2 regions of the Bradyrhizobium sp. USDA 4452 genome follow, and region 2 is predicted to be linked to the other one. Evidence: predicted binding sites of a transcription regulator. Region 2 holds the regulator's gene; the other holds the start of a gene.
What was found. The regulator LexA, encoded in region 2, represses DNA repair genes until DNA is damaged. The targets are predictions, from matches to a motif close to TGTTCNNNNTGTGTTCNG.
Positions count from the first base shown of each region.

Region 1 (5,265 bases), 4.4 Mb from region 2:
ACGGACGATCGCCGCGACCCAGGAATGGCGCCGCAGGAAGCGGCGAAGGCGTAACTTGATTCGGAAGAAACGCCCCATCAATGGTGGTCCTGAGAGTGCTTGGTCTGGCGATGACGATGCGTCGGCCACCTTGCAAAGTGCTTGAGGTTGGCGGCCGTTTCGCGCCGCCCCTCGGAACAGGGTTAACGGGAGGTTAACTCCGCCATCGACTGGTCGCGGAAGCGCATGTGCGGCGCGAGCGATGCCGCCTCAAGGCGGCGGTGTCCGCCGCGGGCGCTGACGATCAGGGCCGCGGCATCGCGCGCCGAGAACGTCTTCGACTGCACGTAGACCCGGTAATCGAACGGACCGTCATGGGCGAGATAGATGATCGGGCCGGTTGCGGTCGGCGCGCTGGAAATCCCGATCAGCTGCGGCACCGCATTGCTTTCGCAGGTGCCGGCCTCGGCATCGTCGATGTCGTCGATCACGGTGAAATCGGCGGCCTCGGCGCTGTCGGCGATCCGGACCCGGACGGTCGCAAGGCTGGGGTCGTCGGTGAAGCTTACGTGAAGCTGCGCCTGCCAGGGGACCGATACGATCTGCATCGTGGCGCCGCCGACCTCGATGCAGGGCCGGGGGCCCGGCAGGATTTCAGCGCGGGCGAATACCGCGGCCACGGCAAGCGGGACCACCGAGGCCAGAACCTTCATACGCAACATGACACAACTCTCGACCCAAGCCTGCCGCGGATCGCGGTGCTTATGGTTTGCGGAGCGTAAATGAGAGTGGTTACCGTCGTGTTGACGCGGCGCGCGCCGGGCACAAAACGGGGGCGATCACGCCGCGCGGCGCAAATCGTCGGCCAATGCACGATAGGACAGCGCTTCGGCGAGGTGCAGCCGGCCGATCGTATCAGCGCCGTCGAGGTCGGCGAGCGTGCGCGCCACCCGCAGTACGCGGTGATAGCCGCGCGCGGTGAGGTGCATGGTCTCGGCGGCCTCGCGGAGCAGCTTCTGGCCATGCGCGTCGGGCTGCGCGATGGTCTCCAGCAGCGCGCTCGGTGCCTCCGCATTGGTGCGGACATGCGGCATGCCGGCCGCAGCGTAGCGCGCGAGCTGGATGTCGCGTGCCGCCGCGACGCGGGCGGCGACCTCGGCCGATCCTTCCGCCGGGGGCGGCAGGATGAGATCTGCCGCGGTCACGGCCGGCACCTCGATCCGCAGGTCGATCCGATCCATCAGCGGGCCGGAGATCCGCATCTGGTAATCGGCGGTGCAGCGGTCGAGCCGGCCGCGCTTGCAGGAATAGCCGGGCTCGTAGGCATGGCCGCAGCGGCACGGGTTCATCGCCGCGACCAGCATGAAGCGCGCCGGATAGGTGACGCGATGGTTGGCCCGGCTCACCGAAACCTCGCCGTTCTCCAGCGGCTGGCGCAGCGAATCCAGCACCCGCGGATCGAACTCCGGCAATTCGTCGAGGAACAGCACGCCCTGATGCGCGAGCGAGATCTCGCCCGGCTTGGCGCGCATGCCGCCGCCGGTCAGCGCCGCCATGCTGGCGGAATGATGCGGGCTGCGGAACGGGCGCCGCGCGGTCAGCGCGCCGTCGCGGATCTCCCCGGCGACGGATGCGATCATCGAGACTTCGAGCAGTTCGGACGGCGACAGCGGCGGCAGGATCGAAGGCAGCCGCGCCGCCAGCATCGATTTGCCGGCGCCGGGGGAGCCCATCATGAGCAGATGGTGTCCGCCGGCGGCGGCGATCTCGAGCGCGCGCTTTGCGCTCTCCTGGCCCTTGATGTCGCGCAGGTCGAGCAGCGCTTCCTCGCGCGCCTCGTTCTGGTCTTGCACCTTCGGCTGCGGCCGCGACAGCACCTGCGTGCCCTTGAAGTGATTGGCGATCTGGATCAGCGAGTGGGCTGCGATGATCTGGATGTCCGGGCTCGCCCAGGCGGCCTCCGAGCCGCAGGCGGCCGGGCAGATCAGTCCCTCGTCGCGCGAATTGGCGCCGATCGCCGCGGGCAGCACGCCCGCGACGGCTGCGATCGAGCCGTCGAGCCCGAGCTCGCCGAGCACGGTGAAGCCGCTGAGCGCATCCGGCGGGATCGCCCCGATCGCCGCCATCAGGCCGAGCGCGATCGGCAGGTCGTAATGGCTGCCCTCCTTGGGCAAATCGGCCGGCGCGAGGTTGACGGTAATGCGGCGGGCGGGGAGCGCGAGGCCAGAAGCGATCAGCGCCGAACGCACCCGCTCCCGCGCCTCCGACACCGCCTTGTCGGGCAGGCCGACGATGGCAAACGCCGGCAGTCCCGGCGCGACCTGCACCTGCACGTCGACCGCGCGGGCCTCAATCCCCTCGAATGCGACGGTGGAAACCCGCTGGACCATGCTGCCCCTATCTTCCGCCACCCAAGGTAGCGGAGCGGGGGGTGAAGTCAAGAACATTACAGGAACATTCGGGGGATGGGCCGGTATTCGGGCAGACGCAAACCACACCGGAGCGGAGGCGGCTAGTCCCTCCGGCCGATCCGGCCCGGTCCGGGATTTCGGGATGTGTGATTTGCTTCATTGCAATCTGTACGAGCGTGACCCTAAGCTTTCAGCTTGAGGAAGCCCGAACCTTCATTTCGAGTTTGGAAAATATTGTTCCTGGTCGCAGCGGTGCTGCTCCAGTCTCGGGCCTCCAATGCCGGAAACCAGACGAAGGACGGCATCTGCCGGTCCAGGAATATTTCGCTGCCAGAAACATTGCGCTGAGAGGACAACCATGGCCCAGACCGGAGTCTTCATATCGTACAATCACAAAGACAAGAAAATCGCAGAAGCGGTGGTGGAGTCGCTCGCCGGCCTGTCGACGAATCTCGAGGTGTTCATCGATCGTGCCGGAATTGAAGGCGGCGACGACTACGAAGCCAAGATTTCGGAATCGATTCAGAAATCCCAGTGGTTCGTTTTCATCTGTAGCGGGGGAAACAAATCGGAAAAGGACATGAGCTGGTGCTTCTACGAAGCCGGCCAGTTCCGCGCCAAGCTCGAACGGGCAGATCAGAAAGAAGCGGTGCGAGATCGAATTTGCTTCCTGTACGACGTCGATCGTCCGGATCAACTGTCCCGCTATCAAGGCTCCCTGGTATCGATCCGCAATCGTAACGACGTATTGCTCAACGTCGACGCCGACAATGACGACTCGCTCGCTTACGAAAACACGGAGCTATTCGACTTCTTCGAGAATCTGCTGACGAACTCGACGGGTATTTCCTTCCGTGGGATTGACGACCCCAACACGCGCAAAGCCATGAGGAATGGCGTGCGAAGAATCACACGGGCATTCGTTCAAAACGGAGCCAATGACTTCGTCGGCGAAGACGTCTTTCAACCACGCATCAGCTTTATGGTGCCGCCACCATCGCAAAGCGCGGAGGGACTGACCCCGACCACCGTGGTGACGGGGGAATTCAACGCGTTGCCCAACATCTTCACAATTGCTGGGACCTCGACGACCTGGGCCGATATCAAGGCGGTGGCTTCCGCGCGAAGCGGCAATGAGATGACCCCGCTTTGGATCAACGACATGGAGACAGCGGCAAGGGACCTCCTGCTTGGCAAAGTACCGACGCAGACGGATTTTCTCTGCCTGGGGAACGACGGCAAGTTCTACCGGCCCATCATCGCCAGAAACCTGAATTTCAGAAACGGCGCCAGGCGGTGCTACGTCGCATTCATTCCGTCGCGGGATCGGCGCTTCAATCTGACGTTCAAGACATCGCTGCTGCTGAGCGCGCTGATCCTGTCGATCCGCTTTCGCCAGCGCGTCTTGCCCTTGTCCGACGAACTCAACAAGAACCCGAAATTCCCCGAAAAGAAGAAGGCCGAGTTGCTGCAGAAGCTTCAGCAGGAGATCGTCCTGGTTGAGGCCGAGGCTGAAGAATTCGGGCTCAATCCGCCAAAGGACGAACATGACGACCCGCCCTTGCTGAATGGCTTTCGGGATGGACCGGAAAAAGATTTCATGCGCGAGGAAATCGCGAAATGGTCGGCCACGAGAATGCAGATCTTCGACAAGATAAAGGAGGCGCAGACTCCCACCAAGGACACCACGTGGTCCGACGCCGCAGATGTCGTGACAGCCGGGTTCGTCGGCTTGAGGGCAATCAACAGCAGCTTCATCGACAAGCTCTGCAACGAGCTCCTTTGCGCGGAGAGAATAGAGGCGACCAAAGCCGTTCCCGACTAATCCCGCTGCGTGAGGCAGGACGGGGGCATCCGGGCAGCGCATGGGGGCGACGCGCGCCGCCCCCAAGCGCCCGCTCGTCACAGCGTCATCTGCATCGGCTCGGGATAATAATGGAAGCCTTCGCCGGCCTTGGCGACATGGCCGTAGCCCGGCCAGGCGAAGTGATACGACATGACCGGCGTCTTGTTCGCGGCCAGCATCTCCAGCAGCTTGACCCGTGAGTTCGCCGCCTGCTTCGGATCGGTGTCGTAGGAGAATTCCATCCGCGGCCGCTCCAGGAGCAGCACCGCGTGATGCGAGAGGTCGCCGAGGAAGGCAAAGGACTTGCCGCCCGAGCTCACCATGAAGATGGTGTGGCCCACGGTGTGGCCGGGCGCTGCGATCGCCGTCACGCCGGGCAGGAATTCCTGGCCGTCCTTGAAGAAAACGATGCGGTCGCGCACCGGCAGCAGGTTCTTGCGGGCGTGCACGATAAAGTCCTTCAACGGACTGCCCATCTTGCCTTCATCGGTCCAGAAATCGAGATCGCTTTGCGCGATGTAGTACTGCGCATTCGGGAACAGCGGCTTGTCGTCGGCACCGACGATGCCGCCGATATGGTCGATATGCGCGTGCGACAGCACGACCGCATCGATGTCCTCCGGCTTGATGCCGGCTTCCTGCATGCTCTTCTGCTGACGCCCGGTGGTCGGGCCGAACGCCTTCGAGGTGCCCATGCCGGTATCGAACAGGATGAGCTTGTCGCCCGTGTTGACGATCGGCGAATTCTGCTCGAGCACGACATTGTCGGGCGAGAGGAAATTGTCGGAGAGCATCTTCTTCACTTCTTCCTTCGGCACGCCGGTGAAGGTGCCGGAGGGATCGCCGAGCGGAAGCGGGCCGTCGGAGACGACGGTCACTTCGGCATCGCCGAGAACGAAGCGGTGCCAATAGGGTGTCTGCGTGCCGAGCTTCGGTGCCTTCGCCTGGGCGGTGCCCCCAAGCAGTGTGCTGGCGCCGAGACCGGCGCCGAGCGCGAGCAAGGATCGTCGTGAGACATTGAGCGTCATA
Region 1 is NZ_JBSSGK010000001.1:4,431,147-4,436,411, forward strand. Features, by position in the region: gene ACVISU_RS21280 (ATP-binding protein) at 1-78, opposite strand, end outside; gene ACVISU_RS21285 (hypothetical protein) at 183-701, opposite strand; gene ACVISU_RS21290 (YifB family Mg chelatase-like AAA ATPase) at 819-2,369, opposite strand; gene ACVISU_RS21295 (toll/interleukin-1 receptor domain-containing protein) at 2,749-4,215, shown strand; gene ACVISU_RS21300 (MBL fold metallo-hydrolase) at 4,293-5,264, opposite strand.
Region 1: a site for LexA is predicted at 2,419-2,436, ahead of ACVISU_RS21290 (YifB family Mg chelatase-like AAA ATPase). Genes of this name have one in related genera too.

Region 2 (5,265 bases):
TCCGATACCTTTGACGGCCTTAAGGCCATAAGGTCCCAACTCTCTCATCTTCTGAAATGAGGTAATATTCTCGCGCTTGAGAATATTGATTGTTCTTAGGCTAATAGCGAGATAATCGATATCGCATTGGTTCCAAAAACGCATCATTGCGTGCTATTCTCCAACAGCGATAGCTTCGTAAGCTGAGTAGGCTTCGTCTTCTGGAGAGACCCCCTTATCGCGCTCAAGATAGCAATCGTCGGCCATGTGATAGGCGATCTCGATCGCGGCGTCTGAATCCATGCCTCCCTTCTCAAAAAGAACGGCGACGGGACACACAAAGCGGTACTTCCAAACTCGCTCAGAAATTTCCATAGTTGTCTCCCATGGCGTCTTCAGTCCTCGCCCAATAGCTCATGTCAGCATCAGCGCATTCTTCGGGGCCTTCGTTGCGCTGATTTGCGTCCTCCCAATAGGATGGAGCAGTCTCATCGGCGTATTCCGCAACCGATGAGCCGTCGTCGAACTTCTCACCGATGGTTTCGAGCATGCGCGCCTTGAAGCGAGCGCAGAATTCTTCTTTGAGTATGGGCGTAGCTCTCATCGCTCCCCTCCCGCGATCACCGCGACACGGGGCTTCCAGGAGGGGAGCCAAGAGAGGTCGGGGTAGAGGTCGGCCAGTTCCTTGGCGGCCCGGCGCATGCTGAGGCCAAGCCGGAACGTCTGGTCAAAGCCGGGGTCTTCGCCGTAGGTGTCGATCGCCGTAATGATGATCGACTCCCGTGTCGTCCGGGCCAGATCGCCGGGGTGGCGGATGCGGTCGGAGTGGAGCCAAGTCTTGAGATCAGACAGGGAACGCGGCTGTGTCAGGGGCGCGCGCAAATCCGCGCATGTTGCCGAGTCGTTCACGGGGGTTTGCATATTGTCGTCGGTTTCCATGTCTCTATAGCCCTTTGAAAATAAGAGGAATTTCGTCTGGCGCTGGATTTAGTATGTTCCTGGTCAAGGAGTGGCTGGCAGCGGACGCCGATGCGCGGACCGCGACGGACGCCTCACTCGGTGAGGGTGTCTCCTGCGATCCGAGCGGCTGCGTGACCCAAGGTCCCGGCGGCGCCTTCGTCACCCTGGCGACCCGGTCCGAGGCGCTGACTGATGATTGCGAGCGCGCGGCGCTGATCGTGACCGCGCGGCCGGCACCGACGGACTGCGCGGCCTCGGTGATCGATGCCGAGCGGTTGCGGCGTCACGGCGCGCTGGTGCTGCGGCGCATCAGGGACGGCTACGCCATTGATGCCGTCAAGCCCGGCGGGATCGACCGGCCATGGTCGCCGGCGGTTCCCGGCGATGGCGAGAGCGAGACCACGCCGCGTGCGACCGCGACCGCGCCACGGCCCGCCGTCGATGCGACGCCGGCCGAGAGCGATTTTCAGGGCGAGGATTAGCCGTTGCCAGGCGAGGGTCCGGCCGGCAGCTCGAACAGGCCAAGATGATACTCGTCAGAGTCGGGGTCGGCATCGGGCTTCTTGACGAGGGTGAAGGAAGCCTCGGGAAACTGCTCCCAGACCTTCAGATCGTCAGCCGTTACCGTCAGCCAGCCGAACCGGAACATGTAGCGGCCCGGTTCCGTGACCCGTCCAGCCTTTTGCCAAGTGACCTTATCGACCACCGCGCACGTCCTCCGTGTACGATGATGCGCCAAGGTGGCCGCTGACGCAAATCTCCTTCTGCGCCCCGGAACCTGACGTCCGGGGTCGCTCCAAATCGCTTAGGTCACTCGCCGCCGGATGGTTCATCCCGCGGTGACGATGCGTTCAACCCAAAAACAGCGACGCGAATGCAGAGGGCCGCCGCTCCACAACCTTCGGCTTCTGCTCGACCGGCGGATGCAGTGCCGGCAATTGCAGCACGCTGACGCGTTGTCCCTCGACGAGCTGGGTCACCAGCACATGGCTGCCGTCGGGGAATTCGACCGCGTCATGATGGCGGTCGGGAACGTCGGGCTCGACTTCGTTGAACACGCCGACGCGGAAATTCATCGTCTTGGTCCAGATCCAGCGGCTGTCGTAGCGAACGTTCTCGGCGAAAGCGAGCTCGGTGCCCGGCAGCATGCAGACCGCGACGTTGGGATCGTTCTCCGAAGCAAAGCCGCGGGTCGACGTGCCGCGGAAAGTCGTGGTGATCAGCGTCTCTCCAACAATGGCGGGGCGCGACGCCACGGCGTGCAGACTATAGTCACACATCGGATGGCTCCTCTAATCGAGGTAGCGACCCGTGCCTCTCCTTGAGGCATAGGGCCTCTACCAGAGTGGACGATAGCGAACGAGTGTCTCCTCGTTTCTGGGCGATTGTACGACTGCTCGACCAACGCCCCCGATCACAAACACGCGACGCTGCGCGAGAGGTGTCGGAGCGCATCGGGCAACCAGCACGTTACGCTATCATGCAAGGAACGATCCGATGTGTCGCTCGTTCCCTGCCGCCGCAAGTATTTGAAAATCAGTACTTGCGATAGAGACCGATCAGCTTGCCCTGGATGCGGACCCGGTTCGGCGGCAGAATGCGCACTTCATAGGCGGTGTTGGCCGGCTCCAGCGCAATCGATGCGCCGCGGCGGCGGAAGCGCTTTAGGGTAGCCTCCTCCTCGTCGATCAGCGCCACCACGATGTCGCCGGTGTTGGCGACGTCGTTGCGCTGGATCAGCGCCATGTCGCCGTCGAGGATGCCGGCATCGACCATCGAATCGCCGCGCACTTCCAGCGCATAGTGCTCACCGGCGCCGAGCATGTCGGGCGGCACGCTGATGGTGTGGCTGCGGGTCTGCAGCGCCTCGATCGGCGTACCGGCGGCAATCCGGCCCATCACGGGGACCGCGACCGGACGGTTGCCGTCGTCCTCGGCGATCGGCGGGGTGCTGGCGCGCTTGCCGAGGGTGCCTTCGATGACGCTCGGCGTGAAGCCGCGGCGGCCGTTGCCGCCTCCGGCCGACAGCTCAGGGAGCTTGATGACCTCGATGGCGCGGGCGCGGTTGGGCAGGCGGCGAATGAAGCCGCGCTCCTCCAGCGCAGTGATCAGGCGGTGGATTCCGGACTTCGAGCGCAGGTCGAGCGCATCCTTCATCTCGTCGAACGAGGGCGGTACGCCGGCCTCCTTCAGACGTTCATTGATGAAACGCAGTAGTTCGTACTGTTTGCGCGTGAGCATCTCGAGTATTCCCCCGGTTGGTAGCGTCGTTCGATTCCGAGACTCTACAGGTGCGCCTGCAGGCGGGACCTGACCTCAGGAGCGCGGTGCTCAGTACAAGCGCTTCCTGGATGGTCTCCCGTTTGTAGACACCAGCACTCGAAACAAATCATGAACGGACACTATATGTTCGATATGTGTTCCGCAACCACTTAATTTCAGGTGAACGCGTTCTGCAACGCGTAATCGGCGGGCCGCGAAAGCCTCACTCCGGCAGCATCAGGATCTCGCATTCGTTGCCTGTGAGGGCGGCGGGCGCAAACGGCGGACGCACGAGAAGTGCGCGTGCCGCAGCGAGATTCCCGAGCAGCGAGGAGTCCTGCTGCATCACGGGCGTTGCGATCAGCGTGCCGTCTTCGCGCTCGTCGAGGCGCGCGCGCAGATAGTCCTCGCGCTGGTCGTTGGCAGCGAGGTCGCGGCCGAGCAGGGCGTTCGCGCGGGCATGATGGACAGTCTTTCGGCCGCTCAGCGCCCGAATCAAGGGCACCAGGAACAGGAAGGCGCAGACATAGGAGGACACCGGATTGCCGGGCAGGCCGATCACCCGCATCGGCCCCAACCGGCCATGCATCATCGGCTTGCCGGGCCGCATCGCGATCCGCCAGAACGCCATCTCGACGCCCTCGGCCTCCAGCGACTGCTTGACCACGTCGTGGTCGCCGACCGAGGCGCCGCCGGTCGTGATCAGGATGTCCGCGCCGGTGTCGCGGGCCCGCCGGACGCCGGCGGTGGTCGCCTCCACCGTATCGGCGGCAATCCCGAGATCGACGGTCTCGGCGCCTTCGGCGCGCGCCAGCGCCCGCAGCGCATAGCCGTTGGAATAGACGATCTGGCCGGGGCCAGGCTCCGAGCCCGGCATCACCAGCTCGTCGCCGGTCGCCAGCACCGCGACCTTCGGACGGCGGTGCACCGCAAGGTCCGGATAGTTCATGGCCGCCGCGAGCGACAGCGCGCGGTCCGAGAGGCGGCTGCCGGCTTCGAGCAGCACGTCGCCCTCACGGAAGTCGACGCCGGCGGGGCGGATGTGCCGTCCGGCGGCAGCCGGCTCGGTGATCGTGATGTGGTCGCCGTCGACGGTGGTGTCTTCCTGGATGATGACGGCGTCGGCGCCATGGGGGATCACGCCGCCGGTGAAGATCCGCACCGCTTCGCCCGGGCCAACCCTGCGCTCGAACGGCCGGCCGGCAGCGACTTCGCCGATCACCTTGAGCCGGGCCTTCAGATCACCGGCGTCCGCCGCGCGCACGGCATAGCCGTCCATCGCCGACATCGGCTGCGGCGGCTGGGTGCGGCGTGCGGCGAGGTCGCGCGCCAGGGTGCGATGGTAGGCGGCATCGAGCGCGACCATCTCCTCCGGCAGCGGGTTGGCGCCGGAAAGCACGGCGGACAGGGCATCGGCAACCGGCATCAGCGCCACGCTCAGAACTCCTCACGTCCTAATCACAGACCAAGTGCGGCCAGAGCCCTCGCCACGTCATCCGTCGATGTCACGTGGATGGCATGAAGGCCGCGCGCCCGCGCCCCTTCGATATTGGCGGCCAAATCGTCGAAAAACAGGATCCGCGACGCCGGCACGCCGATGGCTTTTACCACATGATCGTAGGCCTCGGCGTCGGGTTTCCGGTGCCCGATCGTCGAGGACAGGAAGACGGTGCGGAAATGGCTGAGCACCTCGGAATGGATCACGGAGAAATGCGCGACATGGGCCGGATTGGTGTTGGAGAAGGCGTAGAGCGGCATCCGCTGAGCGGCGGTCGCGAGCAGGGGGGCGATGCCCGGCATCTCGCCGGTGAAGATCGCGTTCCAGCCTTCGAGGAACTGCGCATCGGTGAGGTCGATGCCGAGCGTCCGGCGCAGGTTCGCGAAGAACGCTGCGTCGTCGATCCGGCCGATCTCGTGATGCTTGAAGCTGTCGTCGACGACGAAGCGCGTGGCAAGGTCGGCCGGCGCGCAGCCGGCATGCTGCGCCCAGTGCGCCATCACCTTCTCGAAGTCGATGTCGAGCACGACGCGGCCGATATCGAACAGCAGCACGTCGACGGAATC
Region 2 is NZ_JBSSGK010000001.1:41,926-47,190, forward strand. Features, by position in the region: gene ACVISU_RS00360 (DNA-directed RNA polymerase subunit alpha C-terminal domain-containing protein) at 1-147, opposite strand, end outside; gene ACVISU_RS00365 (hypothetical protein) at 154-354, opposite strand; gene ACVISU_RS00370 (hypothetical protein) at 341-583, opposite strand; gene ACVISU_RS00375 (hypothetical protein) at 580-918, opposite strand; gene ACVISU_RS00380 (hypothetical protein) at 972-1,421, shown strand; gene ACVISU_RS00385 (hypothetical protein) at 1,418-1,645, opposite strand; gene ACVISU_RS00390 (hypothetical protein) at 1,791-2,219, opposite strand; gene lexA (transcriptional repressor LexA) at 2,476-3,180, opposite strand; gene ACVISU_RS00400 (molybdopterin molybdotransferase MoeA) at 3,425-4,636, opposite strand; gene ACVISU_RS00405 (HAD family hydrolase) at 4,660-5,265, opposite strand, start outside.